Regions from separate parts of the Gordonia sp. LMA484 genome, predicted to be linked through region 2. Evidence: predicted binding sites of a transcription regulator. Region 2 holds the regulator's gene; each other region holds the start of a gene.

Region 1 (10,463 bases), 1.1 Mb from region 2:
AGGATTCCGAGTGCTCCGTCCTCGACGGAGTGAGCGACTCGGAGCGTGCGTTGCAGGATGAGTTTGTCGAGCACCCGCGTTCCGCCGGCATCGGTGGTCTTTGCCTGCAATCCGGAGTTGGTGGGACCCGGGTGCGCGCACAGGCTCGCGACTCCCGAGCCGGCGTGGGTTGCGGAAATCCGATCGTGCAACGCGTAGGTGAACAGCAGATTCGCCAGTTTCGACTGCTGATATCGACGCCACTTGCCCAGGCCCGGAAACCCGTCGCCGCCGAGGTGTCCTCCGTTGGTACCGAGATAGTCGGCGCGAAGGGCCGGTCCGCGTCGGGCTCCGCTCGATTGGTTGACGACGCGGGCCTCAGCAGCTCGCACGAGTAGCGGCCAGGCCCGCGACGTCAGCAGAAAGTGCGACAGGTGGTTGGTCTGCATCTGGATGTCGCACCCGTCGACCGTGGCCTGGTCCGGCAGACCCATCACACCGGCGTTGTTGCACAGCACATCGAGACCGTCGGGGCAGGCCTGCGCGAGCATGTCGGCGGCGACCCGAACGCTGTCGAACCGCTGCAGATCACAGGGGACCTGCACCGCCTCGACGTCATCGTTCCGGAGGTCGGCAGCCGCCGCGTCGGCTCGTTCCGACGGACGATTGAGCAGTATGACGCGTGCACCCAATCGTCCACAGGTACGGGCCATCACAAGTCCGGTGCCGCTCGTACAACCGGTGATGGCGACGGTCTTCCCATCGAGTCTCGGCAGCGTGGCCACGACCTCGTCGAAGAACCGAGGCGCCGGGGCGGGATATGTGCGGGACAGCATGCTCGAGCTCCTGCGTTTGGTGGGATCCAGTGGTGCGTCTCGGAAACACGCAACTAGTGGTGCGTCTCGTCCGGATCGGAGAAACGGGGCTCGCGCTTCTCCATGCCGGCATACACCGCCTCGAGCTGATTCGGCGAACCCATGAGACCCTCTTGGAGCTCGCTCTCGAGCATCAGGGCCGTTGCCGGATCCGAGCTCGTCCACGTCTGGTCGTACAGATGCTTGGCCGCCCGGACGGCATGAGGTGATTTCTGCGCGATCTCATGTGCGAGATCAAGTGCAGTAGTGAGGGGATCGTCGACGACACGGGTGACGAGTCCGAGGTCGTGCGCTTCGGTGCCCGACAGGATGCGCCCGGTGAAGGTCAGTTCCTTCGCGATGTCGGCGGCCACGAGGCGGGGGAGTGTCTGGGTGATCCCCATGTCTGGGACGAGGCCCCATTTGACCTCCATGATCGACAGTCGCGAATCCGCAGTGGCATAACGGATGTCGGCGCCGAGCGCGATCTGTAAGCCGCCACCGAAGCAGTTGCCGGTGATCGCGGCGATGACCGGCACCGGCACTCGGGCCCAATCCACCGACACGCGCTGTGCGTCGTTGGCGAGCTGACCTTCCTCGCGGGTGATCAGCGAGCGGGTCGCGTTGCCCTGTCCCAGGCTCGTGATGTCGAGTCCGGAGCAGAAGCTCTTGCCCGCGCCGTGCAGGACGACGGCTCGGAGCCGAGGATCGGTGGCGAGTGTGCCGGTGACATCCAGGAGAGCATCGAACATGGCGCGGTCGAGGGCGTTGTGCTTCTCGCCGCGATCCAGCGTGACCGTCGCGACACCGGAGTCGTCGAGGTCGACGCGGATTCTGTGTTCGCTCATCAGGTGTATCTCCCTACAGTCGTTGTCGGATCGATCCGGGGCCATTCTAGGAGGCCCAGGGCCTCTACCCGCGGCCGGACAGGATCACCTGTGCCGTCGCGGCGACCGCGCGGTCCGGATCCGCGGTCAGCCTGTCCAGCAGGTCGTCGGCTGCGGGAACGGGTATCTCGGCGAGCGACTGCGTGATCCGAAGCCGTGCCGCAGCATCGCTCGTCGCGTCCACATGGGCCCGCAATGCCGCGACGATGTCCTCGGGCGACTGCGGTGACAGTCCTCCGAGTGCCTCGGATGCCTCGACGTCGCGGTGGCCGTCGACGATCATCGCGATGAGCGTTGGGATTCCCGCTGGGTCTGCAGCGCCGGCGAGCGCGATGGCGGCACGCTCACGCACGTCGCGGTCGGCGTCGTCGAGGCCCCGGCGGAGCAGCGCGATCGCGTTCGGATGATCGATCGCCGCGATGGCCGAGACGGCTCGCCGTCGTACCGCATCCTCGGGTGAGTCGAGGCCCGCGGACAAGCCGTCCAGAGCCGCTCCGCCATCGCGCGCGAGCGCCCATCGCAATGCGCCCGAAACGTTCGGGTCACTTTCCGAGAGAAGAGCTTTGACGAGTTCGGGCATACTGAACCCGGCCCCGTCGGTCGGGGCCAGAATCGCCTGCTGTCGTCGGGCACCCGACTCCGAGTCCAGTGCGCGTGCCTGCGTGACGACATGCACCACATCCGCCCAGTCCGTGGGGCCCGATTGCTGTACGCGTTCCAGTCGAGCCAGCAGGTCCTGCTCGGTGGCGATGCGCTCACGGGTACGTTCCATGAGCTCGCTGACCAGAGCGGCCGGCGAAAACCCTGGTCGAGCCATGGCTTCGCGGACGTCCTGGAGGGAGAGGCCCAGCGTTCGGAGACTCTCCACGTGGAAGAGTCTCCGAACGTCGTCGGCGGAGTACTCGCGGTAACCCCCGGTCGTCCGTCCGGTGGGCGCCACCAACCCCAGCCGGTCGTAGTGACGGAGCATCCGGGGACTGACACCCGAGCGCCGGGCGACCTCACCGATCAGCATCGGCTACCCATCGACACCGACAGAGACCCGTCGGGCGAAATCGACAGCGAGGTCGAACCCGGCGTCGGGGTCGTCCAGTAGCCGGCGAGTGGTCGTGGCATGCACGCGGACGCCGTCGTCCGGATCTTCCATATGAGCGTCGATGACCGCCTGGGCCGACTCACCGAGCGCCATCAGACCGCGGGTGAGACTCAGCTGTACCTCCTCGTCGCCTCGACCCAATTCCCTCGCGAGATCCGCGGCGAGATCGGCCTGACCGTCGGGCTCGACCAGTGCCACCGCGGCGCGCCACGCGGCCCGGGCGACGTCGTCGTCGCTGTCGTGCAGCACGACAGACAACGCCGAGAACGCCTGCCGGTCACCGATCTTGGACAACGTGTGCAGGGCCTGGCTGCGCGCCTGGGGGTTCGCCGACCCGAGTTCGGCCACCAGCCGAGGCACCGTGACCTCGGCGGGGAACCGGCACAGAGCCCACGTGAGCATGTCGCGCACGAAGAAGTCGGGGTCGATCCCGCACCGCTCTACGAGAGCCTCGACGAGGCGCACATCTCCGCTGGTTCCAGCGGTCAGCGCGGCGCGAAGCCGCGTCGAATCGTCGTCGGCGCCCAGTGCGTCGATGAGACGAGTTGTCAGATCGTTCATGGTCATGACGATCACCTCCTTCACCGACCATGAAACAGCCTGTCACGGTGTCAAGGTCAAGCGTCGGAAATCGAACAGCGCGTCGGTCGGAACCCTTGCTCGCCATAGACTGTGACCGTGAGCGAGGCCACCTGGGAACTCAGTGATGCAGATGGGTCGGTTGTCGTCCACACCGGCGTCGCCGGTCGGGCGGCACGAACCGGGCATCGGCTGACCATCGAGGCGCAACGGTGGTCGGCGTCGGTGACCTGGGAGGGCGACACACCCACGGCGATCGCGGCGACCATCCCGGTGGACTCGTTGCAGATCATGTCGGGCAGCGGCGGACTGACCCCCTTGAGCGGGGCAGAAAAGGCGGTGGCGCGCGCCAACGCACTCAAGTCCATGGCGGCCGACAAGTTTCCCGAGGTCACCTACGAGACGTCGGCGATCACCGGCGCGGCCGACTCCTACCATGCGGAAGGCACTCTCACGATCCACGGTCGCCGTCGTCCGCACTCGCTCGACTTCACGGTCGCCGACGCCGAAGACGGTTGGGTCATCACCACGGAGACGACGATCATTCAGACCGATTTCGGCATCAAACCGTATTCCCTGATGATGGGTGCACTGAAAGTTGCCGACGACGTTCAGGTGACAATCGAGGTCAGACGCGCAATGGATGCGTGAACGATCGGGATGATCACCCACGTACTCAACGGAACGGGTCGGCCGGCGAGATCCCGAGTCTCCGCAGCGGTGCGCCCAGCCGCCAGTAGAGCAGCCCGCCCAACCCGCGCGGAAAGAAGGTGGAGGTGGTCGAAAGTTCGGCAACCGCGCCTCGGCCGGTTGCCGAATCCGTCAGCGAGAACTCGACGAACGCTCGTCCCACGTGACGGTCGGCGCCGATCCGCAGCAGGTCCGGCCGTCGCATGTCCACGACCTGCCACTGCTTGCCGACGCGGCGGCGGAGTTGGTCCCAGGAATCCTCGGCGCTGCGGGGCACCGACCGGCGCTGTGCGGTCCGAAACACCGTCTCCCCGGCCCATGGCGGATCGGACGGCAGCGGCTCGGCGGGTGGGACCTCGGCCGTCGCGTTCGACCAGGTGGCCTCGCCGTCTCCGCGATGCACTCGATCAAGGGTGGCCACCAGCGCGTCCCGGTAGGACGTCAATCCGCCGACAGGTGCTGCGATGACCTCGTCGATGTCGTGTTCGCGGCAGATGGCGTCACATTCCAACGACTCGATCAGCGGGCGTGCGATCTTTCCTCGGATCGGCGTGACGAATCGGACCCATCGACTCGCGATGGTCGGGGTGAGGTAGGGGAGCACGATCATGCGCCGACGTGGCAGGCCGGCGATCTCGGCGTAGCCCTGCATCATGTCGCCGTATTCGAGGACGTCGGGGCCGCCGATGTCCCACGTACGGGATTCGGGGACCGGAGCGGTCGCCGCCTCCACCAGGTAGTGCAACGCATCAGCCACCGCGATCGGCTGGATCGAGTTGTGCACCCAGCGCGGAGTGGTCATCACCGGTAGCCGCTCGGTGAGGTGGCGAATCAATTCGAACGACGCCGAACCGGATCCGATCAACGTGCCGGCCTGCAGCGCCACCGTCTCGATTCCCGAGTCGATCAGGATCTGCCCGACCTCCGCGCGTGAGGCCAGATGCTCGGACAAGTCGGTGCCATCCGGATGTAGCCCGCCGAGATAGACGATCCGGGATACGCCTCCCGAACGAGCCGCGGCGATCACGTTCTCGGCGGAGCGACGCTCTTCGGCGGCGAAGTCCGCGTCTGTGCTCGTCGAGTGCACAAGGTGATAGACGACGTCGACGCCGGCGAACGCGTTCGCGAGCGAATCGCGATCGGACAGGTCGCCGGCCACGACCTCGGCGTCGGGATCAGCCGCCCACGGTGCGTCCGCCAGTTTCGCGGGTGTCCGCGCCAGCGCGCGCACCCGATGGCCACGGGCGATCAGGCGCGGCGCGAGTCGGCCGCCGACATAGCCGGTCGCGCCGGTGACCAGACAGCGTCGCGAATCATTCACAGGTCCACCCTACGGATCGCAACCGACGCCGCCGCGCACTTCAACGTCCTCACGGCTGGTGAGGAGCCGACAGTCCGATATCGGCGAGTACTGCCTTGGCACCTTCGTCATTCTTGGCCGCCTCGCGCTTCACGAGGTCGATCGCCCACTGCAGACCTTCGCGGGCCGCGCGTTCCACGTATTCCTCGTGGATACGGGCGTCGATATTGAGCACGAACCCGGCCAGCGTGTCGATCGGCTCATCGGTGGTGCGGTACTTCGATCGGCTCGGGAACTTCATGCCGAGTTCCTCGTCGGCCATGGACATGGTGGCACCTCCGAACATGCGGTTGAACTCGTCTCCCGAACCTCGGAAGGCGTTGACGTCGACGGATTGCCCCGACACGCTGCCGGTATCCGAGAACTGAAGGATCTGAACAGGTTTGCCGCCGACATCCGCCCAACCCGCATGCCCGTCGCCGGGGTAGAGGTTTCGCGGTGTGTTGTGTCCGAACACGTAGTGGCTGTTCCAGATCGAGACCGGCAGTCCGGTCAACCGTGGTGCCCCCATCCACTCACGCCAATACCAGCGCGGTAGATAGATGGGTAACAGACGGGTGAATCCGGCTGCCCGGTAAGCGGATATGCGGTGGTAAAGGTCGTCGAGAGAGCCTGCGTTCGCGGTGTCTTCGTAGTCGATCTGCAGTGGGAAGTCCGTCGAACCGGCGTGTGATCGCAATAATCGTGCTTCGGCTTCGGGGTCGGTGTGCGTGCGGCAGAAGACATAGCCGCCCCATCGTCCGGGGAACCAGCGTCGCATCTCCGCCTGTGCGCGTGGCCAATACGGGTCACGATAGCTGTCACCTTCGGTGACCTTGTGCGTGGCGAAGGTGATGCCTTCGCCCTTGGCACGAGCGAAGTCGAAGTCCCTCTGGTGGTTGGAGACATCAATCCCGAAGAACGTCACCGTTGGCCTCCACAGAGCACTCGTGCACCCGCCGATCGATGGTGAGGACGAACCCGGGAGTGGATCGGCGGGCAGATCCTCTCGTCACGGCCGGAAGTAGACGAAAGCATGTTCTGCTGCTGAGGCGTGTGGTCAGCCTCCCTGCGTACTGAAAGTGCCGTCGCAGCGACATCATTCGGTACAAACAATCCTACGCTCGGACAAGCAGTCGCAGCCGCGATGAGTTTTCGCCTGGTCGTTGGTCTGTCCCGCTGAAGGGCTTCGGCGCCGCATGCCGTCGCCTGCACGAGCCACCCGGAGGAGACCATGACGACCACACCGAACGATCCGGCGGCTGGAATGCGCGGCCGCCCACCCATCGTCGACCGGACCACCTGGCAGAGTGCCCGCGATGATCTGCTGGTCCGCGAGAAGGCTCACACCCGCGCGGGCGACGCGATCGCGGCAGCACGTCGACGACTGCCGATGGTGGAGTTCGACCCGGCCGTCGACGTCGTCGGACCGGACGGTCCGATCCCGTTCCTGGACCTGTTCGGCGATCACGACGAGCTCGTGGTCTACAAGCACATGTGGTACGACGGTGCCCCGCATCAGGGCCAGTGCGAAGGCTGCACCACGACGGCTTGGCATCTGAAGGACTCCGTGTATCTCGATGCGCGCGGAGTCTCGTTCGCGATCCTGACAACCGGACGGTGGGACGAGGTCGCTACCTATGTCGCCTTTCTGGGCTACGCCCAGCCTTGGTATTCGGTGCGCGACGTGGACGACCCGATCGGCGGCGAGATGGGCTATCTGACCTGCTATTTGCGAGACGGCGATCGCGCGTTCCTCACCTACTCCACGACAGGCCGCGGGAACGAGCGCGTCAACGGCTCCCTGGGCCTGCTCGACATGACGCCCTACGGACGCGGCGAAGAGTGGGAGGACACTCCCGACGGCTGGCCCGAGGGTCACAGCCCGTGCTGGTCATGGCGCTCGGACGTGGATGGGAACGCAACCTGGGGGCCGACCAGCCGACCGGTGCCGCAATGGAGTCGACCCGGCGCGACAGCGGTGGATACACTCGGAAGGCCGGGCCACCCTCACTGACGTGTCGGCGCCGATCGACGACGGCGCGTCGACGAGCTCATCGTCTGTCAGTTGTCTCCGTGCTGCCGATGCGCGAGCTCTTCCTGCAGGTGCGTCGCTCGTTCTGCCCGAGCCGCATTGTGGGCGTCGACCTCGTCAGCGGTCCAGACGATCGAATCCGGCCCCGGATAGACAAGTGCGGTGTGGCCGGAGCCTTCCCACCGGACAAGGTAAGGAGGCGACCCATCGGCCGACCTCACCTCGAGGATCAGACCCATCTCCGGTTCCTTGCCGAGCACCGCCTGCTCGACCACGAGCCAGTTTCCCGGTTGCGCATGCATCACGCCTCCTTGTCCGAAATGACTGATGAGACCAGCTTCCCGCACACTCTGCGGCGACATGCCGCAAACAAGCAACAAATGCCGGAACGAGGGGGTATCCGAGCCGGCGCCGGAGTGTCCGAGCGATCGGACGACCGACGTTGGACTACCTTGCGTGCCTCACCACCAGCGTCTGGACCTCACCGATGATCGTGCGCGTGGCCGCGATCGCGGACCGCAACTCCTCGTTCGACGAGCCCAACGAGCCAAGGATCTGTGCCGACCTGCCGGCAAAACCCGGCGGAGCCAGCTCGAGGCGTGCCACAGCCGGTATCAGCCCCTTCTCGTTCGTCACCCATCTCCGGTTGTGTGCATGAAGCACATGCGCGCACAGCATCAGCGCCCTCGTCAGGCACAGGCAGACGTAACCGGTGTCCTCGCGAGTCGTTGCCTTCGCAGCGATCGCCACCAGGAAATCCGCCTCCCACAGCAGGTGGCACATGGCGTCCCGCAGGGCTCGCGGATACCGCTGCATCTCGCGATGCAACTCGGTCAGGACTCCTGACGGATCGACGAGAACGACGGCGAGCGCGAGCTCACCCGCGTAGGCAACGTCGAGGAAGCCGAGTGGGTGGCCGACCTGCATGTGAAAGGCGAAGTCGCCGTTCTGCGCTCGTGTCCACTGCTCGCGAATCCGGCAGACATTCCGGAGCAGCCAGTCGACCGGAACCTCGTCCACGCGGAGCCAGCCACCGCCGTCGACCCACGGCCCCCCACCCTCCGGGACCCACGATCTCGGCATCGGGTCCCGACCATCGTTTGCCGACAGCTCGTAGGGCGGTGAGGTCGAGCGAGGCGTCGTAGTAGATGCCGAGATCGACGTCAGAAGACGGGAGAGCGTCGCCGCGAGCGCGACTTCCACCAAGGGTGACGCCGACGACCCCGTCGACGGCGATGATGTCCTCGACCATCTGTCGGACAACCGCATCGGACAACATGGGCAACCTCGCCGGGTCGGAGTTCACGTAGCGCACAACCTACCGTCCACTTGGACCAGGCTCCACGGATTTTGTTCCGCACTAGGCGGTCAGCGAGATCGGGTGCTGCAGTCAGCCGCCAGCAATTGGATCTGAAATCGATCGTGAAAGCCTCTTGCACATCCCCTCCGGATGCCATAGACTCGAACGTACGTTCGACCGCGAGCCGATCAGGGGGAGGTGTAGCTCATGGATTCCGACCGACCGACATCCGACGATTCACACTCCGACGATTCCCACTCCGAGGTGGTGGCGCTGTACCGCGAACTGCACGACGTCCTGGATCGGATCGCGCAGGTCGACACCACGCCGGCCTCGGATGTGGAGGTCGTGGAGGTGGCCGACGCGCACGAGCGTGCCGTTCGTCGGATGAGTGGCTTGGGCCATCACCGCTTGATGGATGTCTCCGATCGAGGCGCCTTCACCAAGTTCGGGTATCGAAACCTGACCGATTTCCTCGGCGACCGCCTCAAGATCAGCGAGCCGCGCGTGCGACAGCGACACACCGCTGCCCTGGCGCCGAGATTTTCGATGCAGGGCGAGAAGATGCCTCCCACCTGCCCGAACACCGCCCAGGCGCTGATCGACGGCGCGATCAGTGTTGATCACGTCGACATCATCCTCAAGACGTTGCACCGGATTCCGGCCGCGCTGCCGGTCGCGGTCAGCGCCGCCGCCGAAGCCGAAATGGCCGACATGGCAACCAAATACTCCACCGATGCACTCATCGAGATCGGCAAACGCATCCTCGGCCACGTCGACCCCGACGGCACCCTTACCGACGACCGCGACCGCGCCCGGCAACGTCGACTCGGTGTGGGCAAACAAGACATGCAGGACATGAGCAAACTTGCCGGCCTGCTGGACCCGAAGACCCGAGCCATGCTCGACGTGGTCTTGGCCAGCTGGGCGGCTCCCGGCATGAACAATCCCGCCGACGACACCCCACTGGTCGGCCGCACCGACGACGTCGTCGATGCCGAACAACTGCGCCAAGCCGTCGAACGCGACCACCGCTCCCAGCCGCAACGCAACCACGACGCACTGGCCGCGCTGCTGCGCCACGCCCTTGACGGCGGCATCCTGGGGAACAGCCACCGCGGACTGCCGCCGCACCTGATCATCAAGATCACCGAATCCGAACTACGCGAACGCGCCGGCGTCGCCACCACCACCAGCGGCGCACGCCTGCCGATCAGCACCCTGATCGAACTGGCCGCCCACTCCCAGATGCACCTGGCCGTGTTCGCCGACCACACCGGCGAACCGCTCTACCTCGGCACCGCCAAACGCCTGGCCAACCAAGCCCAACGATTCATGCTCTTCGCCCACGGCGGCGGCTGCTCCTGCCCAGGCTGCACCCGCGCCTTCGACACCGTGGAAATCCATCACGCCGAACGCGACTACGCCGACGGCGGCACCACCGACATCAACACCCTCACCCCCGCGTGCGGACCCCACAACCGCATGGTCGGCACCAAACCCGGCCAATACACCACAGACATCATCAAAGACGGCCCCAACACCGGCCGCGCCCAATGGACACTGAACACCGACGGCACCACACCACCAAACCCACCACGCATCAACGAACTACCCTTCATCGGCGAACTCTTCGAACGACGCCTCCGAGAACACACACCCGACCGAAACCACCCGGGCACCCCACTGCAGACGATCATCGAC
Region 2 (10,463 bases):
TCGGAGGACGTCATGGGGTCCCTTTCGGTCGTGCGAACAGGGGTCATACGACCACCATCTCGATGCCGTGGTCGGCCAGCTCGGCCGAGGTGATCGGGTCTACGCCGGCGTCGGTGACGAGCACATCGACATCGGTCAGGTCGGCGAAGGACGCGAGATCCTCGCGATCGATCTTGGACGAATCAGCCAGCACCACAACGCGGTTGGCCACGCGGACGATGGCTGACTTGATGGCGGCCTCATCGGGGTCGGGGGTGGAGAGCCCGAAACCCGGACTGATCCCGTTGGTGCCGACGAAGGCTGTCGAGATGCGCATCTTCTCCAGGGCGGCCACCGTGTCGGCGCCGACGGTTGCCTGGGTGAGTCCGCGTACCCGCCCGCCGACGACGTGGAGATCGGCGGCTCCTTGCGCGGCGAGTACCCCCGCGATCGGGATGCTGTGCGTGACCAGCGTCAATCGGCGGTCCCGGGGCATCTCGAGTGCCGCCTGGTAGGTGGTGGTACCGGCGTCGAAGAACAGTGAGCCCCCGTCCGGCGGGAGGAACCGCATCGCGGCGCGGCCGATCGCGAACTTCTGTTCGGTGTGGGACATCTGCCGTTCGTCGATGCCCTGTTCTCCGATGACCGGCGTCGAGCCGGGCCGTACCGCGCCACCGTGCACCCGTTGCAGGTGCCCTGCCCGTTCGAGCACGGCGAGGTCTCGCCGCACGGTCTCGCTCGTGACATCGAAGGCCGTGGCGAGTGCGGCCACCGAGGCGCGGCCGTTCAAGCGGACCTGATGGGCGATCGCCTGCTGTCGTTCCTCCGCGTACACGATGTCCTCGTCTGTGGGTTTCGGTGGGTTTGAATGTTGATATACCTTTGTTTACGCTTGTTTGTGTGGTCACGTCAAGTGTTTGTTGTAAGTTTGATCACAGAGAAATGGCCGGGAGCTTGCGAATGCAGCCGGCCTCGGCGTCGAACACAGAGAGGTCTTCGGTGGAGCGCACACAGGTACTGAACGGAACGCCGGTTGTCGGTGGAAAGGCCTACGGCCCGGTGGTCTGGCCCGGGGAACGTCCCGTATTCGACGTCAGCGGCGGGGGTGTGATCGCCGACGAGGAACGCGAGGTCGAGACGAAACGCTTCACCGATGCCGCTGCGGCAGTCGCGGGTCGACTTCGCGAACGGTCGTCACACGCATCCGGCGCTGCCGCCGAGGTGCTGTCGGCGACGGCGGGCCTGGCCGAGGACCGCGGCTGGGTCGGAGCGGCGTCGGCCTTGATCGCCAAGGGCTCGGCCGCTCCGGCGGCCGCGGTTGCGGCGACCGAACAATTTGCCGCCATGTTCACGAAGCTGGGCGGCCTGATGGCCGAACGTGTCACCGATCTCAACGATGTACGCGATCGGGTCGTCGCCGAGCTGCTCGGTGTACCAGAGCCCGGTGTGCCGGAGCCGTCGGTGCCCTCGATTCTGATGGCCGATGATCTCGCGCCCGCCGACACGGCCGGCCTGGACCCGGCCATGATCACCGCGCTGGTCACCCGATTGGGGGGACCGACGAGCCACACGGCGATCATCGCGCGACAGCTGGGAATTCCGTGCGTGGTGGCGGTGTCGGACCTCGCGACGGTCGAGGCGGGCACCATCGTGCTCGTCGACGGAACCGCGGGCACGATCGAGGTCGAACCGGACGCCGCCGACGCCACGGAGCGCGTCGAGGAGAGTCGTCGGGCGGCGGAGCTGGTCGCCGACTGGTCCGGGCCTGGGCAAACCGCCGACGGACGCCGGATCTCGGTGTTGGCCAACGTCGCGGACGGAGCGTCGGCGCGGACCGCCACCGCCTATCCGGTGGAAGGTGTCGGGTTGTTCCGCACCGAACTCGCCTTCCTTGATCGCGCGGACGCGCCGACGGTAGAGGAACAGACAAGCCTCTACCGCGAGGTGCTGGATGCTTTCGACGGACAGAAGGTGGTCATCCGCACGCTCGACGCCGGCTCCGACAAACCGCTCAAGTTCGTCACCCAACTGGACGAGGCCAACCCCGCGCTGGGCGTGCGGGGCAATCGGATTGCCCAGGAACATCCCGAGATCCGCACCGCTCAGCTCGATGCGATCGCCGCTGCGGCGAATGGCCGCGAATCGACCGCCTGGGTGATGGCGCCGATGATCGCGTCGGCGGCCGAGGCCGCGGAGTTCGCCGCCGAGGTGCGTGCGCGCGGACTGATCGCCGGTGTGATGGTGGAGGTGCCCGCGGCCGCGATTCTTGCCGAATCCATACTGGCCGAAGTCGATTTCGTGTCGATCGGGACAAATGACCTCACCCAGTACACGATGGCGGCGGATCGGATGTCGGCCGAACTCGCCGGCCTGACCGACCCCTGGCAGCCTGCGGTGCTGTCGTTGATCGCAACCGTGGCGCGCGCGGGTTCCGAAGTGGGCAAGTCGGTGGGCGTGTGTGGCGAGGCCGCAGCAGACCCGGTGCTGGCGTGCGTGCTGGTCGGGATGGGTGTCACGTCGCTGTCGTCGGCTCCAGCCGCGGCGGCCGCGGTGGGAGCCCGACTCGGAGCGGTCAGCATGGACCAGTGCCAGGTTGCGGCCCAGGCGGCATTACGCACGTCCGACCCGGCCGCTGCGCGTGCGGCGGCGACGGCGGCGTTGGACGCCTAGCGTCATCAGGTCGGGCTTCCATGGAGGCCCGACCGGCCGGCTCGTGGCGGCCCGGTACCGGGCCCCGGGCCGGGCCCACCGTTCACACCCGGCGCATCACCGTGACGACCTTACCCAGGATGGCGGCGTTGTCGCCGGGGATCGGTTCGAACATCGCGTTGTGTGGCATCAGCCAGACGTGACCGTCCTTGCGCTTGAACGTCTTGACGGTTGCCTCGCCGTCGATCATCGCCGCGACGATGTCACCGTTCTCGGCCACGTTCTGCTGTCGCACCACGACCCAATCGCCGTCGCAGATCGCTGCATCGATCATCGATTCGCCGACCACGCGCAGCAGGAAGAGCGACCCGTCGCCGACGAGCTCACGGGGGAGCGGGAAGACGTCCTCGACGGCCTCCTCGGCGAGGATCGGTCCGCCCGCGGCGATGCGTCCGAGTACGGGTACGAAGGTGGGAGTCGGCAGTTCTGAGCCACCGGCCGGTGCGGCCGTGCCGCCCGGCGGCGTGTGCTGCTCGCCGTCCTGGATGTTGACGGCGCGAGGCCGATTGTGATCGCGTTTGAGCAGGCCCTTGCGCTCCAAAGTCCGTAGCTGATGTGCGACGGACGAGGTGGAGGTCAGTCCGACCGCCTCGCCGATCTCGCGGATGCTGGGCGGATATCCACGTTCACGCACCGACGTGCGGATGTACTCCAGCACACCCCGCTGGCGGGCGGTGAGGTTCGCCTCGGCGACCTCGGGATCAACCGTCGTCGCGCCCCCGGTCTCGTCGGTCCCACGGGTGGCGTCACGCCGTCCGCCGGCTTTGTCACTCATCGGTGTCCTCCCTCTCGGCGTCCGTCATGTGGGGGCGCCTGCCCGGTTCCTTTCGGAAACCTGCTGGATGTTGCCTTGCTACAGCGCCGACAGTATCCGAACATCCCGACATGTTCAAACATTTGTTCGACGCGTGTCGAGACATTGTCGGTCTGCCGTGATACTAATCGAACATACGTTCCGTCGAACACGTGATCGACAGTCCGGTCGATCGGGAGCCGAGGAGGACACGATGAGCACTGGGACCCTCACGCGCAGCACACGCACCCCGGACGGGGCGGTGTCCAGGTCTGAACGAACGGAGCCCGTGCGCGCCGAGCGTGTGCGCATCGAGCGCGAGCGCACCGACTCGGCACGCACCGACTCGGCAAGCACCGAGCCGACGCGAAGCGGGCGCACGCGTACCGGCGAGCAGGAGCGGGTCCGTCTCGGCGCGGGCACACGGCCGCGGCGCCAGGCGCATCACGAACCCGTCCGCCCGGCCGACCGACGGCCGGCTCGCCCGGCCGTCGGACAGTTACCTCGGGCTGCGGGGACCCGGTGCGCTGTGTCGACGGCCGAATCACGCCTGCACGCACGCCGGAGGGCCACGGCACTGGCGGTACTCGTGGGCTGTGGGCTCGCGGTTCTGGTGTGGGTGGTCACAATCGTGGGCTCCAACTATGCGGCGTCCGTGCAGCCGTCGCCAGTCGGCACCGAGATCGTCCATGTCCGACAGGGCGACTCGCTGAGCACGATCGCCGATCGGATCGCGCCCGATGTGCCCAGGCAGGCGGTCATCGACCAGATCGTCGAGCGCAACGACCTGTCCGGGTCGGGTCTCCGGGTCGGGCAGGCACTGGTCGCACCCGCATACGGCTGAGCGCAGGCGGTACTCTCATGTCACAGGTTCCAGCCGGAAACCGGCACGGCGTAGCGGGCATCCGGTGCGCCGGAGTGTCCCGAGACGTGCGTGAGGACGACATGCGCTGCCCGTTTTGCAAGAACGAAGACACCAAGGTCATCGACTCGCGTGTCGCCGACGAGGGGCAGGCGATCCGAAGGCGTCGTTCGTGTGCGGAGTGCGGTCGGCGGTTCTCGACGGTGGAGAGCGCCGTGCTGTCGGTGGTGAAACGCAACGGCGTGACCGAGCCGTTCAGTCGCGAGAAGGTGATGCGCGGAGTGCGTCGCGCCTGTCAAGGGCGTGACGTCGCCGAGGATGCCCTGGCTCAGCTCGCACAGCAGGTGGAGGACGCTGTCCGGGCATCCGGCTCGGCCGAGATACCCAGCAATGAGGTGGGCCTGGCCATCCTTCGTCCGCTTCGCGACCTCGACGAGGTCGCCTATCTGCGGTTCGCGTCGGTTTACCGGTCATTTGACTCGTTGGAGGATTTCCAGCGTGAGATCGATGACCTGCAAGGCAATCTCACGCATCGTAAACCGGTGGATGCCGCGGGGTCTGCGCTCACCGATTGACCGGACCGGTGTCGACGCCGATGGTCAGGTGAAGGCGTCGAGTGCACGTATGGCGCGCTTCTCCGAGATCGGGTATGCGGTTCCGAGTCGCTGCGCGAACAGGCCCACCCGCAGTTCCTCGATCAGCCAGTGGGCGAATTCGTCCAGTGCAGCGCGTCGTCCCTCGGGAAGCCGCGCGCCGCGTTGATTCCAGTGGCTCACGACGCGATCGACCGTGGCGATGCCGTCATGGTCCCGATGAGCAGACGCGGGTAGATCGGTCAGTCGACGAGTTGCCGCCTCGAGGTATCTGGGGACGTGGGTCAGGTGGTCGCGAGGGGTTGCGGCGATGAATCCGTCGAAGACCAGGTTCTCGAGTTGTTCGGCGACGTCATCGGCGGCGACCGACCCGCTCAGCCGATCGAGCTGGGCACGCAACGGGGCGACGTGACGCAGAACGTCGATGGCCAGTGTGAAATATTCTGGGGCGGCACCGATGACGTCGCTTCGCAGCCCGGTGCACAGTTGCTCGAACTGTTCCGGAGTTCGGATTCTGGTGAGATCTCGGTCCGCGGCGAGGTCGCGGACCGCGCGCCGGGTGCAGTCGGCCACCAGATCGTCCGGCTTGCGATACGGGCTCTGGCTCAGGGTGAGTCGTCCCGCGGCGTCGAGAGTCCCGGTGATCTTGCGGGAAAGACGCGGCATCGCTGCATCGAGCAAAACGATGACGGCGTCGTGATGACGCTGGTCGCGCTGGGCCGCGGTCGGGCTCTCGACGCCGGTCACGCCGACGGCGTGCCCGTTGTCGTCGCGCACCACGTCCAATCCTGGATATCGCGTGATGGATTGACCGGCAACCACTTTCGTCTCGCTGTCCGCGAGGTTGCCGATCCCTTCGGCGCTCCATGTGGTGACGGCCGTCCGTGGCGCCGGGGTGTCGTCCCGATCGGCGAACTGTTTCTTCAGGTCGGCGAGCGACTTACCACCGGCGATCGTGGCGCCGGTCCGGTCGACGACGGCGAAGTTCATGGTGAGGTGGGCAGGTATGCGCTCGGGCGCGAAATCCCCGGGCGACACGGTCATCGAGGTGATCGATGTGAGCTCGCGGGCCAGCCCGGCGATGAGCGGCTCGGCGCGCGGTGTGAGTCGTGAGAGCGCCAGATCCGCGAAACGCTGGGCGGGCGCCATCGATTTGCGCTGCGCTTTCGGCAGTGATTTCACGAGTTCGGTGGCGAGTTCGCTGCGCAGGCCCGGCACCGACCAGTCGAAGCCCGCTGCCCGGACATGGTCGAGCAACGGTAGCGGGATCACCACGGTGACACCGTCATCGGGCGCGCCGGGCTCGAATCGGTATCGGAGTTCCAGGCGCGTCTCGCCCTGCTGCCAGGCTCCGGGGAAGTCGGTGTCGGCGACCGCGACGTCGACCGCCACATCTTCTGGACGCAGGTCGAGGAGGTCGGGGTGTTCGCGTCTCGTCTGCTTCCACCAGGTGTCGAAGTGTCGCGCCGACACCACATCGGGACCGACCCGCGCATCGTAGAACTCGAACAACTGCTGTTCGCTGATCACCACATCCCGGCGACGGGCGCGGTGCTCGACGTCGGCTGCGGCGTCGAGCAGTTCCCGATTGCGCTGAAAGAAGGCATGATCGGTGCGCCATTCGCCTTCCACGAGGGCGTGGCGGATGAACATCTCCCGTGAGGTCGCCGGGTCGATGCGTCCGAAAGGTACCCGGCGCTGCGCGACGAGGGTGACGCCGTAGAGCGTGACGCGTTCGTAGGCCATCGCGGAGCCGCGTTTGGACGACCAGTGCGGCTCACTGTACGACCGTCGGGCGAGGTCGCCGGCGAGTTTCTCCACCCAAAGGGGATCGATCCCGGCGACAGTGTGCGCGAAGAGTCGCGATGTCTCGACGAGTTCGGCGGCCATGATGAACGGTGGCGGCTTCCGGGACAGCGACGATCCCGGGAAGATCGCCAGGGTGGTGTTCCGTGCGCCGAGATAGTCCCGTGAATCCCCTTGGCGCGCCGCGATGTTGCCGAGCAGGCCGGAGAGGATCGCCCGGTGGATGGCGTCGCCGTCGCGGCTGGTGGTGGCGGTGGTCCAGTCCAGGTCGGACACGATCCGGGACAGCTGCCGGTGCAGTTCCTGCCATTCGCGGATCCGCAGGAAATGCAGGAACTCGCGTTCGCAGAGCCGGCGGAACTGATTGCCCGACAGTTCGCGGCGCCGGTCAGCGAGATAGTTCCAGAGCTCCAGATAGGCGAGGAACTCTGAGCCGGGGACCGCGAAGCGGCGGTGTGCTGCGTCGGCCGCCTCACGGTGCTCGCCGGGGCGCTCCCGAACATCGGGGATCGACAGCGCGGCGGCGATCACCAGCATGTGGTCGAGGCAGCCGTCCTCGTGTGCGGCGATCAGCATCCGCGCGAGGCGCGGATCGACGGGGATACGGGCCATCTGCCGGCCGACCGGTGTCAGGACCGGTTCGTGGTCGTCTCGCGTGGTCTCGCGGATCGCGCCGAGTTCGGCGAGGACTGCCATACCGTCGCGGATCGCACGCGCGTCGGGTGGTTGCACAAACGGGAACTCGGACACGTCGCCGAGGCGGAGCGCGGCCATCTGGAGGATGACCGCCGCCAGATTGGTCCGCACGATCTCCGGATCGGTGAACGCCGGACGATTGTCGAAGTCGTCCTGATCGTAGAGACGGATACAGATGCCCGGTGCGACGCGGCCGCAGCGGCCGGCACGCTGACGAGCGCTCGCCTGCGACACCGGCTCGATCGGCAGGCGGTTCACCTTGGACCGCGTCGAGTAGCGCGAGATCCGTGCCGTACCGGTGTCGATGACGTAGCGGATCCCGGGCACGGTCAGGGACGTCTCGGCGACGTTGGTCGCCAACACGATGCGCCGGCCGGACGACGGCGCGAACACCCGTTGCTGATCGGCGATGGACAGCCGGGCGAACAGGGGAACGATCTCCGCGCCGGCCGAGACGCGATGGCGCAATGCGTCCGCGGTCTCGCGGATGTCCCGCTCGGTGGGGAGGAAGACCAGGATGTCCCCGCGGTGTGCCGACCAGAGTTCTCCGACCGCGGAATCGATGGCCTGCGCCTGATCGAGATCACGGTGGTCCGAATCGGGGTCGCGGGCGTCTCCGAATGGGCGATATCGAACCTCGACCGGGTATGCGCGACCGGAGACCTCGAGGATCGGTACCTCGTCGGCGTCGTCGACCGAGGCCGCGAAATGGCGGGCGAACCGGTCCGGTTCGATCGTCGCCGATGTGATGATGACCTTGAGGTCGGGGCGCCGAGGCAGCAGGCGTTTCAGATAGCCCAGGATGAAGTCGATGTTGAGGCTGCGTTCGTGTGCCTCGTCGATGATCAACGTGTCGTAGGCACGGAGCAGCGGGTCGGTGCCGATCTCGCGCAGCAGGATGCCGTCGGTCATCACCTTGACCAGCGTGTCCGCACCCGAGCGGTCGGTGAACCGCACCGAGAACCCGATCGCGTCGCCGATCTCGGTGGCGGTCTCGTCGGCGATCCGGCGGGCGACCGAACTCGCGGCGATCCTGCGCGGCTGGGTATGGCCGATGGCGCCGTGAATTCCGCGGCCGAGTTCCAGGCAGATCTTGGGTAGCTGGGTCGTCTTGCCCGACCCGGTCTCGCCGGCGATCACCACCACCTGGTGCTCGCTGATCGCGGCGGCGATCTCGTCCCGCGCCGCCGACACCGGCAGGTCCGGCGGATACTCGATGACCGGTACCGCGGCGCGTCGGCGGTGCACCCGGGCCTGCGCCGCCGCCACGTCCGCAGCCAGCCGGTCCCACGTCGACCGTTTCGGTGATCGCCCGAGTTTGTCGAGCCGGCGACGCAGACGATGGGCGTCGACGATGGTCAGGTCGTCGAGTACGTCGGCCAATTCGCGGCGTTCGTCGGTGGTCGGTGCGGACATGATGTGTCCAGAGTATTGGGTCCTCGTCGGTGACCCGCCGCACATCCGGGTCGGCGGCCCGGCACCTGGGTCCGGCGGTGCCGCGCACACCCGGCATGATTGGGGAATGGCAGGTTCACTGTGGCACGGCTTCGCCGATATGGGGTCGGTCTCCACGAATGGTCCGTTCGTGGTGACCCGAGGACAAGGGACACGGATCTACGACGCGCAGGGGCGTGAGTATCTCGACGCGACCGCGGGCCTGTGGTTCACCAACATCGGCCACGGCCGCACCGAGGTTGCGCAGGCTGTCGCCGACCAACTGGGGAAGCTGGCCCATTACTCGGGCTTCGGTGATTTCACCGCCGACGTCACCATGGAGCTGGCCGAACGCCTCGCCGCGATCGCGCCGGTACCGGACAGCAAGATCTTCTTCACCTCGGGCGGCAGCGATTCGGTGGACACCGCGGCCAAGCTCGCGCGCCGTTACTGGCACGAGATGGGCAAGCCGGACAAGAACATCATCGTCGGTCGGACCAAGGCCTATCACGGCATGCATGTCGCCGGGACCGCACTGGCGGGCATCCCGGTGAATCGTGAGGGCTACGGCGAACTCATGCCGGACGCCGAGTCGGTGGAATGGGACAACGCCAAGAGTCTGCTCGGATTGATCGAGCGTGTCGGGGCCGATCGGATCGCGGCATTCTTCTGTGAACCGATCATCGGGGCCGGCGGTATCTATCTTCCGCCCGAGGGCTATCTGGCCGAGGTCCGCCAGATCTGCCGCGACCACGACGTCCTGTTCGTCGCGGACGAGGTCGTCACCGGCTTCGGCCGCATCGGGGGGCAATCGTGGTTCGCCTCCACCCGATTCGACCTCGCACCGGACATGATGACCACCGCGAAGGGGCTGACGTCCGGCTATGTTCCGATGGGAGCGGTCTTCATCGCACCGCGGATCGCCGAGCCGTTCTTCGCCGGCGGTGTCTGGTGGCGGCACGGCTACACCTATGGCGGACACGCCGGTGCTGCCGCGGCGGCCATGGCCAATCTCGACATCATCGAGGCGGAAGGTCTGCTGGGTGCGGCGAGTCGCCTGGAAACCGATCTGGCCCAGGCACTTTCTCCGCTTGCCGAGCTCGACTCGGTCGCCGAGGTCCGGACGGGGCTCGGCGCGGTCAGTGCAGTCCAGCTGGCCGACCCTGCGCAGGCACTGCCGATGATCGGCAAGCTCAGAGAGCACGGCGTGAGCGGACGGGCGGCCGGGCAGGGTGCGCTGCAGATCTCGCCCGCGTTCGTGATGACCACCGACGAGGTCTGCGAGCTCGCCGACCGCATGCGTGCCGCGCTGAGCTGATACCGGCCGGCGGGAGAAGACCTATCGCGCCCCGGCCGGGATCGTCGGCCGGGGCGCGATAGGTCGTCAGGTCGTGGCTCGGGTGTCAGACCGCGCTGAGCACCTCGGTGGTGGCGATCGCCTGGGCGACGCCGGCGACGATCGAGGCGACCTTGAGTGCCTCGAAGATCGCTTCCCGGTCGACGCCCGCCTCACGCAGGGTGTTCTCGTGTGCGCCGACGCAATGCTCGCAGCCGTTGATCGATGACACGGCGAACGACCACAACTCGAACA
Region 3 (10,463 bases), 2.3 Mb from region 2:
CAGTGAATGTCCTTGTCCCTCACGACGAACACGCACGATCTGGTCGCCCGTTGAGCACGCTCGTGCCAGTGTGACTTGCATTACATCTGGTGGGATGACGTCGTCGATGCTGCCGTAGACGGCCAGGATCGGCACCTTCGTCGGGTTCTGTGGCAGAGCGAATCCCTGCACCACCGCGGTCAGCCGCTGCGCCGCCGCCGGCGTGACGGCGGTGAACGAATCCGACGGCAGCAGCGTCGGCTCGTCGGCGAGCGCGGTCTTGCCGGACGCACACGAGAAGCTCGGCTGGGTGCCATCGGCGGTGTGGATGTGGTCGTCGGGCCGGATGCTCGGGTCGGCCTGGGCCACCCCTTGCACGAGGAGCGGATACAGAAAACGCTGTGCCACCGAGAGTCGGCCGTCCTGCGCCTCGGACACCAGATACGTGGCGTCGAGCAGGGGAGCGACCGCGACCACGCCGACCAGGTCACCGCTGCCTGACCCGTAGGACGCGTACTCCTCGCCCGTGGCCCACGCCGCCGCGCCGCCCTGCGACCGGCCGACCGCCAGCCACCGCTGACCGATGGCAGAGTCGATCGACCGGGCCGCACGGGCCGCGTCGATCACGTTGTAGGCGGCGGTGCGGGGCTCGAGATACGGATGCGGCGCGCTGCGAGTGCGTTCCCCGAGGCCCTGATAGTCGGTGGTGACCACGGCATATCCGGCGTTCAGGAAGTCCCGGACCGCCGCGAGGTCGCCGAACATGCCCGGCTGATCCGACGGCGCACAGTCACGGGTGATGCCGGTGGTGCCGTGCGCATAGGCGATCAGCGGCCAGCCGCCCTCCGGTGCGTCGCCGCCCGGCACGAAGACCGCGCCGCTGACCGTCGTCGACGACTCATCGATCCCGGATGTCGAGCGGTACACCATTCGGGTGATTTTCGGATGTCCGCCGAGGAACGACTGCCACGCGTCGAGGCCCGGTTCGGAGGTCACCACCTGACCCTGACCATCAGGCGTCTCGGCCCGCACCGCAGTGACCGACGACGACTCCGATGACCCGCCCGCGCCCTGTTCGGAGCACGCCGAGCACACCAGCAGTGCGGCCACCACGCAGGCCGCACCGATGAGCCGGCGCCGGATTTTCACAGGAGAACGGTAGCGGTTGACCTCGTATCGGCAACCGCGAGGCCGGGTCCGAATTCAATTCCGTGTATCTTCTGCGGTTTGCGCAGATCGGGATGGTCAACGATTCTTGTCTCGTGGAGTTGACTATCGGGGGACCCAACTCGACGACGGATGCCCTCGAGAACACCGAGGTCGCAGCGCCCGAGGTGGCTACTCGGCCACTGCGACGAGCCCACGCGGAACCGCCTGCACCCGAACAGGATCCATTCGCGGTATCGGCCCCAGACGACGAGACGGTCTACGAATATCTCGGCCCACAAATGCGGTGGATTCAGCTATTTCTGATTGCCGCTTTTCTTCTTGTCGGCTGGTCGATGATCGCATTTGCCCGGGCACATCCTTTGCTGTGGATTGCGCTCATTGTTCTTGCCGCAAATGTGATTGGCACCACACTTTCGACGCTCACGGGCATGAACAGACGCCGCATCACCTGGCAGGCGCATCAGGAGCGCGTCGCCGACTGGCAGCCCGGCGAGAAGGGTTTTCCATCCGTCGACATCTTCCTCCCCACCTGCGGTGAGAGCCTCGACATCCTGCGCGCCACCTACCGTCACGTGCACGCCATGGCCTGGCCGGGGCGGCGCACGGTGTTCGTCCTCGACGACGCCGCCCGCGACGAGGTGCGCGAGCTCGCCGACACCCACGGATTCCGATACGTGGTGCGCCCCGACCGCGGGCACCTGCGTAAGGCCGGCAATCTGCGGCACGCCTGCACCATCAGTTCCGGCGAGCTGATCGTCATCTTCGACGCCGACTTCTGCCCGCGCCCCGACTTCCTCGGCCACCTCGTGCCCTATCTCGACGACCCGCAGGTCGCGATCGTGCAGAGTCCGCAGGCATTCGCCACCACCGATGCGATGGGCTGGATCCAGCGGACGGCAGGTGCGACGCAGGAGTTCTTCTACCGGTGGGTGCTGCCGTCCCGCGACCGGATCGGCGCAGCGAACTGTGTGGGCACCTCAGCGGTCTATCGGCGTGGCGCGCTGAATCGGGTGGGTGGCTTCGCGGCGATCGAGCACAGTGAGGACCTGCACACCGGCCGCCATCTGCAGCAGGCCGGTTACGCGATCCGCTATGTCCCGGTCGTGTTGTCGCGGGGCTTGTGCCCGTCGGACCTGGCCGGCTTCCTCAATCAGCAGTACCGCTGGTGTCAGGGGTCGTTGTCGCGGCTGCGCAACCACGACATCGACACACCTGTGCGGCCGACGGTCCGGCAACGCCTCGCCCAGTGGGCGGGCGTGTTCTATTACTTCACCACCGCGATGAACGTCTTTCTGCTGTTCCTGCCGGGCATCATCATGGCGGCGTTCTTCCCCGACGACGTCCGGCCGCAGCAGCTGGTGCCGTTCCTGCTCGGCCTCTGGGTGTACGTGGTGTTGTTCCCGCTGGTGTCGCGGACGCGGTGGCGGTTCGAGGTGCTGCGCATCCAGATCGCCTACAGCTACGCGCACACCATCGCGATCTGGCACAAGATCATCGGCCGTGAGATCGGCTGGGTGCCCACCGGTGCGGTCGGCAAGAGCAATTCGTTGGCCCGGTCGATCGCGCGGCTGGGCACGCTCGCCCTCGGCGGATCGCTGCTGGTGTTCTGGGTCGTGATCGTGCGTGACGTGCTCGTCTACGGGCTGGCCGCGTTCTGGATGATGGTCGGATTCGTCATCGCCTATACGTATCTGACGGCGCCGCTGCTGGTGGAGTTCGTGAAGATCCTGCGGTCGGGGCGGGGGAGCGTGACGTCGGCGCCGGAGACGTCCGCGGTGCCGGTCCGATTGCCACGACATCGTGCGGCCGACGACGACGCGTTCCGCCCGGCACGCACCGAGCAGCGTCCGACGGCGCCCAACTGGAATCGCATCACGGTCTTCGAGGTGGTCGGCTACACGAGTGCGATCGTGTTCATCGCGGCGCTCGCGGTGGGCTGGTTCGACATCATGGTGCCGTGGACCGCCCCGTGACGGCACTGTCGGAGGCGCCGACCGACCGCATCCCGGTGCAGCCGCCGCCACCGACGTTCTTCGACGACATCGCCGGGCTCCGCGGCATCGCGGTGCTGCTGGTGGTTCTGTTCCACGCACACGTCCCGTTCGTGACCGGCGGCTTCGTCGGCGTCGACATCTTCTTCGTCATCTCCGGTTTCTTGATCACCCGGCTGCTCGTCCGCGAGTACGAGCGCACGGGGACGTTGTCGTTCAAGGGCTTCTACGCACGACGGGCCCGTCGCATCATCCCGCCGGCGGCACTGGTGATCGTGGTGTCGATCATCGGGGCAGTGCTGTTCATGCCGCTGCTGTCGGTGTTCAAACAGGCCATCGACCTGCTCGCCGCCGCCGCGCAGTTGGCCAACTGGCACTTCATCTCCCAGAACGCCAACTATCTGGCCGGCGCGATGGACGGCAGTCTCGCGACGCACTTCTGGTCGTTGTCGATCGAGGAGCAGCTGTACTTCGTGTGGCCGCTGCTGGTGTTCGGCGCGGCGTGGCTGGCGTCGAAAACTGCGCTGCGGCAGGCGCTGTCGATGCGGATGCTGGTCGGGCTGGTGATCGGCGCGATCACGGTGGCGTCGTTGGTGGTGGCCATCCGGCTGACCCCAACCGACCCGTCGAGCGCCTACATGGCCACCTATAGCCGCGCATGGCAATTCGGCGTCGGCGGCCTGATCGCCGTCGCGGCCCCGTTGTTCGCACTGCGATGGAAGTCGCCGCGCCTGGCCATGGTGGTTGCCGTCGTGATCGGCTGGCTCGGCCTTGCCGCGATCGTCGTCGCCGCTGTGCAGATCAACGCCCACACGCCCTATCCCGGCACCGCGGCGCTGCTCCCGACGATGGGCGCAGCGCTGGTGATCGCCTCGGGCCAGTTGATCGCGACGCCGCCTTCCGCTGGTCGAGCGTCTTCCGTTGGTCGAGTAGCCGCCGAGCTGCCTTCCGCTGGTCGAGTAGCGGCCGAGCCGCTAGGCGAGGCAGCGTATCGAGACCCCGCACCCCGAACCCTCACCCCCGCCACCCTCCTCGCCACCCCACCCCTGAAGTTCCTCGGCCGCGTCTCCTACGCCTGGTATCTCTGGCACTGGCCGGCGATCGTGCTGTTCGAAACCGCGACCGGTAACCATTCGTGGCCCGCGCTTCTCGCTGTCTCGCTGGTGGCGCTCGGCATCGCCACCGCGTCGACGATGTTCTTCGAGGAGCCGATCATCGCGCACCGTGAGCTCCGACGAAACGCGTCGGCCTCGATCTCGGTGGGCGTCACCGGGGTGGTGGTCGGGCTGGTCGCGACGATGGCGACGGGTGTGATCGTGGTGCAGATCGCCAGCCGCGACACAGTCGCGAACGCCGCGCTGACCTATCAGTCGGTGTTCGGAGTGGACAACAAGGACCCGTCGGGTGCCGTGGTGCCGAACCCTTTTCAGGCCTACGACGACCGACCGTCGCCGCATGAGTGTCTGATCCCGGTGGGTGATCTGTCGCCGGACGTGGACTGCACGTTCGGTCCGGTGGGCGGGATTCCGGTGGTGCTGTTCGGCGACAGTCACGCCGATCAGTGGTCAGAGGCGATCCGCACCATTGGTGCCACGCATGGTTGGCGGATCCATCAGTTCACCAAGGCGGCGTGTCCGGCGCAGGATCTGAAGCCGCGAGGTCGGGTGCCCGACCCGTATGCGAAGCCTGATTGTGCGCAGTGGCGGGCGGATGCGTTGCAGCAGATCACGGCGGTGGCGCCGCGGATGATCTTCGTGTCGTCGCTGTCGACCTATGTGCCGAACGAGGCTCAGGCGGAGACGGCGTGGAATGACACGCTCACCACGCTGCGTGCCACGAAGGCGAAGATCGTCTACATCGCCGACACCCCATACCCGGGTTTCCAAGTGGCCGACTGTATGTCGGGGGCGTTGGACAATTGGCACAAATGCGATTTCCCGCTCGACGGGTTCACCCGGATCGAGCCGATCCTCGAACAGCAGGCGCAGGGCCGCAGTCGCGACATCCTCACGATCGGCGTCAACAACCTGCTGTGCGACGGCAATCTGTGTCTCCCGGCGCGCAACAAGATCCTCTTCTACCGCGACGACTCGCATCTGACCGCGACCGCGGCAAAGGTGTTGGAGCCGGCGTTGGTGAAGCAGTTGGATGCGGCGCGATTCGATTACGGCGGTCGGTGACCCGCGCTGATCGAGCGACGGATGTGAACCGACGATTCATCGCGCGAGGTCATAACCCTCGGGCCCGGATTGGCAAATGGTCCATCCGTTCGCGACGGCATGGTTGCCGCGATCGCGTTCGATGAGTCGGCGGAGCAGTTCGTTCGCGATGATCTCCCCGGGTGTGCGGTGAGTGGGGGTGCGTGCAGGTTGGTCTGTCTGGGGTCGGGTCTGGTTGATCTCGTCGATGATCGTCTGCAGTGGGGTGCCCGGGTGGTTTCGGTCGGGTGTGTGTTCTCGGAGGCGTCGTTCGAAGAGTTCGCCGATGAAGGGTAGTTCGTTGATGCGTGGTGGGTTTGGTGGTGTGGTGCCGTCGGTGTTCAGTGTCCATTGGGCGCGGCCGGTGTTGGGGCCGTCTTTGATGATGTCGGTGGTGTATTGGCCGGGTTTGGTGCCGACCATGCGGTTGTGGGGTCCGCACGCGGGGGTGAGGGTGTTGATGTCGGTGGTGCCGCCGTCGGCGTAGTCGCGTTCGGCGTGATGGATTTCCACGGTGTCGAAGGCGCGGGTGCAGCCTGGGCAGGAGCAGCCGCCGCCGTGGGCGAAGAGCATGAATCGTTGGGCTTGGTTGGCCAGGCGTTTGGCGGTGCCGAGGTAGAGCGGTTCGCCGGTGTGGTCGGCGAACACGGCCAGGTGCATCTGGGAGTGGGCGGCCAGTTCGATCAGGGTGCTGATCGGCAGGCGTGCGCCGCTGGTGGTGGTGGCGACGCCGGCGCGTTCGCGTAGTTCGGATTCGGTGATCTTGATGATCAGGTGCGGCGGCAGTCCGCGGTGGCTGTTCCCCAGGATGCCGCCATCAAGGGCGTGGCGCAGCAGCGCGGCCAGTGCGTCGTGGTTGCGTTGCGGCTGGGAGCGGTGGTCGCGTTCGACGGCTTGGCGCAGTTGTTCGGCATCGACGACGTCGTCTGTGCTGCCGACCAGTGGGGTGTCGTCGGCGGGATTGTTCATGCCGGGAGCCGCCCAGCTGGCCAAGACCACGTCGAGCATGGCTCGGGTCTTCGGGTCCAGCAGGCCGGCAAGTGTGCTCATGTCCTGCATGTCTTGTTTGCCCACACCGAGTCGACGTTGCCGGGCGCGGTCGCGGTCGTCGGTAAGGGTGCCGTCGGGGTCGACGTGGCCGAGGATGCGTTTGCCGATCTCGATGAGTGCATCGGTGGAGTATTTGGTTGCCATGTCGGCCATTTCGGCTTCGGCGGCGGCGCTGACCGCGACCGGCAGCGCGGCCGGAATCCGGTGCAACGTCTTGAGGATGATGTCGACGTGATCAACACTGATCGCGCCGTCGATCAGCGCCTGGGCGGTGTTCGGGCAGGTGGGAGGCATCTTCTCGCCCTGCATCGAAAATCTCGGCGCCAGGGCGGCGGTGTGTCGCTGTCGCACGCGCGGCTCGCTGATCTTGAGGCGGTCGCCGAGGAAATCGGTCAGGTTTCGATACCCGAATTTGGTGAAGGCGCCTCGATCGGAGACATCCATCAAGCGGTGATGGCCCAAGCCACTCATCCGACGAACGGCACGCTCGTGCGCGTCGGCCACCTCCACGACCTCCACATCCGAGGCCGGCGTGGTGTCGACCTGCGCGATCCGATCCAGGACGTCGTGCAGTTCGCGGTACAGCGCCACCACCTCGGAGTGGGAATCGTCGGAGTGGGAATCGTCGGATGTCGGTCGGTCGGAATCCATGAGCTACACCTCCCCCTGATCGGCTCGCGGTCGAACGTACGTTCGAGTTTAAGGGACAGGGAAGGGATGCGCAAGAGGTTTGGCGGATCCTTCTGGCAAGAATTTCTGAACGCTCAGCCGAAGAAGATCGGATCTCCGCTGTCGGCGACGTGATCGAGGAGGGCTTGCACATTGTCGGTGGGCGGCAGGTCGGTGTACCTGTGGAACTTCAGGTTTCGGTCACGCCAGTACAGCGTCCACCGGCCCGTCGACGTCGTGTAGTGCAAGCGAGCGATCGGGGCCCGGGTCCAGGGTGCGTCCGAGCCGTCCCACGGAGGGCGCGTCTCCACAATCGTCGCGTGACGCTCGGCGACGTCACATTCGATGCGTACCTGATCCCAGAGCTCCTCGGGCACCCGGTCGCGGCACCACCGGCGGATGCGCGCGATGTCGATCTCGGGAAGGGTCACGGGTTCCTCACCCCAGCAACTCGAACACGAATGCGGTAGCGAACAATCCGACGGCGACAACTTGCAGGATGACGGCGTATTGCGCGGCAGTCGCCTTCGACTTGTTGCCCTGACGCAGACTGATCGTGGACAGGACGAGCCGTCGCAGGACCATCCTCTCGGCCGTCTCCTCGTCCAGGTCCCACAGGTCCTCGGTCATCCCGTTCAGGGTCTTCTCGCCGGTGACCGTGAGCTTGAGTGACCAGTTCTGGATGAAGATGGCGATGAAGGACGAGACGACGAAGCATGCCAGGGAAGCGACCAGAACCCACTTCGACTGCCAGTGGTTCGTGACAACGTAGTCCTTGCCGAGAACGTAGACGGTGATGGCGGCGATCAGCGCAATCAGTGCGGCGCTCGTCTTGATGATCGAATCGCCGCGTGACTCAAGCACCTTACGACGGTCGTACTCGCCCGCCAGGAGGTCGCTGACGTGTTTGGTGTAGATCGCGGCGACAGGCTTTGACGGCACTACTGGTCTCTTCGGAACACCTTGTCGAGGAAGGTCTCGGGGGATCGATAACGCAGCACCTCGTCGTCGTCTCCGGGATCCTCCCAACGGCGGATCGGCGGGGCGGGCGGAATCAGCTCGCCGTAGTAGTCATCGTGATCGTGGTCGCGTTCATCGGCCATGACGCTCACCTCTACCTTGCTCATGAAGTTGGGATCAGGGTACGCCCAGGTCAGAGGCGGTGGTGTCATTCGTTTGGGCGAATACTCCGCGCGAGGCGAATGGTGCCGCGGGCAGCTACTCGGCCACTTCCGACTCTGTTTGGAGGTGCACACGCGTAGTTCCCTACGCGTGAACGCGATTGCGGCATCGCTGACACTGATTCCACCCTGTCGATTGATAGAAAGGTTGGAACAATGTCCATCACAACTGGTAACGCGTTCTCGCTCGAATGCCTGGGCACAGGACCCGGGACATCACGGTTTCTCGACGGACGAACTGCCAATGCGACTGTCGGGTTGTCGCCGAACACCGAAGCCCCGTTCACCGGCGCCCGATGGGTCGCAGTCGACCTGCAGGACGGCGGCCTACGTCTGATTTGTCTTGGAGCGCTGTCGGGTCCGAGGTTGCTCGACGGAGTCACGGCCGCCGGCACGGTGGGTCTGGCGCCTCAGCAGTATCGAGAGTTCACCGGCACCCGGTGGGAGGTGCGATCCGTCGGCGGTGACGCCGTCGCGTTCAAGTGTCTGGGTTCGATTCCGTCGCCCAATGTGTTTCTCGATGGCCGGACGGCCGACGGGACCGTGGGGCTGGCGCCACAAACCGGGGGAGTGTTCACCGGAACACATTGGCGTGCAGTCAAACTGGTAAGTTCACCCTCGATCGGGGTGACTCCCGTACGAACTCAGACCGGCGTGGACATGACGGTGAAGGTCGCGGGCCTGCCTCCGAACACAGAGATCAAGACCTTCTTCCTCGGCGTACCCAGACGTGCAGGATTCGAGTCCGGTGGCTTCGGAATCAGCGGCGGCGATGGTGTGGCCAGCGCATTCACACGATTCTCGTTCACCAGTACCGACCACGACGACAGCTTCACGAGTGTGATCGTGTTGGCTCATGCCGCCGGCAATGTGGACAAGAGTGCGGCCACAACCGTCAGTTCCGCGAACTGGGTCGCGTGAGGTGCGGTTGCGCTGCGCGGGTCACCCGTCGTGGCCCGCGTAGCGCAGCACCCCATTCACCCCGAAATCCACATAATCCGCAACCAGCTGATCGACGTCCTGGTCGTCGTGCAACCACCAGCTGATCCCGTTCATCAAGTCCAGCAACGCAATCGCCGACTGTCCCGCATCGCGCGCCTGGAACTGTCCGGCCCGCGCGCCGGCGGCGATCACGTCGCGCACCCGACGCTGGTAGTACTTGCGGTAGTCGGTCACCACCGCCCGATGCTCCGGCAGCAGCGCCGACAGTTCCCGCAACGACACCAGGTGCTCCACCCGGTGTTGGGCCAGATGCCGGACATGGATCTCGACCAGTCGGGTCAGCCGCTGGGCCGGTGTGCCCTCCTCATCCAGAACCAGCAGATGTTCCTGTGGGTCCTTGGTCATCTGCAACGCGATGGCGTAGAGGATCTCCTCCTTGGAATGGAAGTGGTTGTAGAGGCTCGCACCCTTGATCCCGACGGCCTGGGCGATATCGCGCATCCCGGCGTTGTTGTATCCGTGCTCGGCGAAATACGCTGCGGCGGTGGCCACGATCTCGTCGCGGCGCACCGCGCGCCGGACCCCACGCCCCTCGGCACGCGCATCGGTTTCGGCCGGCGCCGCGTCGTCCATCCCCATCAGCCCTTCCCGTAGCGTCTCCGGAGCTCCCGCTTGAGTAGTTTGCCCTGCGGGTCGGTGGGCAGCTCGGTCACCAGGTGGATAGCCTTCGGGATCTTGTACGAGGCCAGGTCGTCTCGGCAGAAGGCGCGCAGGTCATCCGCCGTCGCCGTCGCACTGTCCTGCAGGACGACGAACGCGGTCACCGCCTCCGACCAGTAGTCGTCGGGCAAACCGACGACGGCCGCACGTAGCACGTCCGGGTGGCTCTGCAGGGTGCGTTCCACCTCCTGCGACGACACGTTGTAACCGCCGGTCTTGATCATGTCCTTGCGGCGATCCCGGAAGAACAGATTGCCGTCGTCGTCGATGCGGACGATGTCGCCGGTGTGGACCCAGCCGTCGGCCAGAACTGCGGCGGTCCGCTCGGGATCCTTGTGGTAGCCGAGCATCACCGACGGTGTCCGGCACAGCAGTTCGCCCTCGGCGGCATCGTCACCGTTGGCGTCGACGACGCGGATCTCCAGATGTCCGACGGGTTTTCCGATCCAGGTCGGATCATGGTCGGGCACGTCCTCGAGCCGCGTGAACCAGCCGACCGAGCCGAGCTGGGTGAGTTCGGACTGACCCCAGTAGGTACCCCACACCGACGACGGCGTGGCATC

Evidence for each region. The regulator LexA, encoded in region 2, represses DNA repair genes until DNA is damaged. The targets are predictions, from matches to a motif close to CGAACANNTGTTCG.
Region 1: a site for LexA is predicted at 8,922-8,935, ahead of AC4AMJ_RS07545 (HNH endonuclease signature motif containing protein). Genes of this name have one in related genera too.
Region 3: a site for LexA is predicted at 7,071-7,084, ahead of AC4AMJ_RS02435 (HNH endonuclease signature motif containing protein). Genes of this name have one in related genera too.

What each region holds. Positions count from the first base shown of each region.
Region 1 covers NZ_CM176700.1:1,763,064-1,773,526, forward strand. The annotation lists gene AC4AMJ_RS07490 (SDR family NAD(P)-dependent oxidoreductase) at 1-815, opposite strand, end outside; gene AC4AMJ_RS07495 (crotonase/enoyl-CoA hydratase family protein) at 869-1,681, opposite strand; gene AC4AMJ_RS07500 (MerR family transcriptional regulator) at 1,746-2,735, opposite strand; gene AC4AMJ_RS07505 (HEAT repeat domain-containing protein) at 2,739-3,383, opposite strand; gene AC4AMJ_RS07510 (YceI family protein) at 3,495-4,046, shown strand; gene AC4AMJ_RS07515 (NAD(P)H-binding protein) at 4,072-5,406, opposite strand; gene AC4AMJ_RS07520 (glycoside hydrolase family 25 protein) at 5,456-6,352, opposite strand; gene AC4AMJ_RS07525 (DUF899 family protein) at 6,659-7,441, shown strand; gene AC4AMJ_RS07530 (DUF1918 domain-containing protein) at 7,489-7,761, opposite strand; gene AC4AMJ_RS07535 (DNA polymerase subunit beta) at 7,907-8,542, opposite strand; partial or broken gene AC4AMJ_RS07540 (nucleotidyltransferase domain-containing protein) at 8,598-8,738, opposite strand; gene AC4AMJ_RS07545 (HNH endonuclease signature motif containing protein) at 8,967-10,463, shown strand, end outside.
Region 2 covers NZ_CM176700.1:2,823,260-2,833,722, reverse strand. The annotation lists gene AC4AMJ_RS12445 (1-phosphofructokinase family hexose kinase) at 1-14, opposite strand, end outside; gene AC4AMJ_RS12440 (DeoR/GlpR family DNA-binding transcription regulator) at 44-814, opposite strand; gene ptsP (phosphoenolpyruvate--protein phosphotransferase) at 940-2,649, shown strand; gene lexA (transcriptional repressor LexA) at 2,732-3,463, opposite strand; gene AC4AMJ_RS12425 (LysM peptidoglycan-binding domain-containing protein) at 3,696-4,325, shown strand; gene nrdR (transcriptional regulator NrdR) at 4,427-4,918, shown strand; gene hrpA (ATP-dependent RNA helicase HrpA) at 4,943-8,854, opposite strand; gene AC4AMJ_RS12410 (aminotransferase family protein) at 8,961-10,190, shown strand; gene AC4AMJ_RS12405 (alkyl hydroperoxide reductase) at 10,276-10,463, opposite strand, start outside.
Region 3 covers NZ_CM176700.1:533,576-544,038, forward strand. The annotation lists gene AC4AMJ_RS02420 (lipase family protein) at 1-1,128, opposite strand, end outside; gene AC4AMJ_RS02425 (glycosyltransferase family 2 protein) at 1,242-3,122, shown strand; gene AC4AMJ_RS02430 (acyltransferase family protein) at 3,107-5,320, shown strand; gene AC4AMJ_RS02435 (HNH endonuclease signature motif containing protein) at 5,357-7,039, opposite strand; gene AC4AMJ_RS02440 (DUF3024 domain-containing protein) at 7,153-7,488, opposite strand; gene AC4AMJ_RS02445 (hypothetical protein) at 7,496-7,999, opposite strand; gene AC4AMJ_RS02450 (hypothetical protein) at 7,999-8,160, opposite strand; gene AC4AMJ_RS02455 (hypothetical protein) at 8,395-9,159, shown strand; gene AC4AMJ_RS02460 (TetR/AcrR family transcriptional regulator) at 9,181-9,819, opposite strand; gene AC4AMJ_RS02465 (class I adenylate-forming enzyme family protein) at 9,819-10,463, opposite strand, start outside.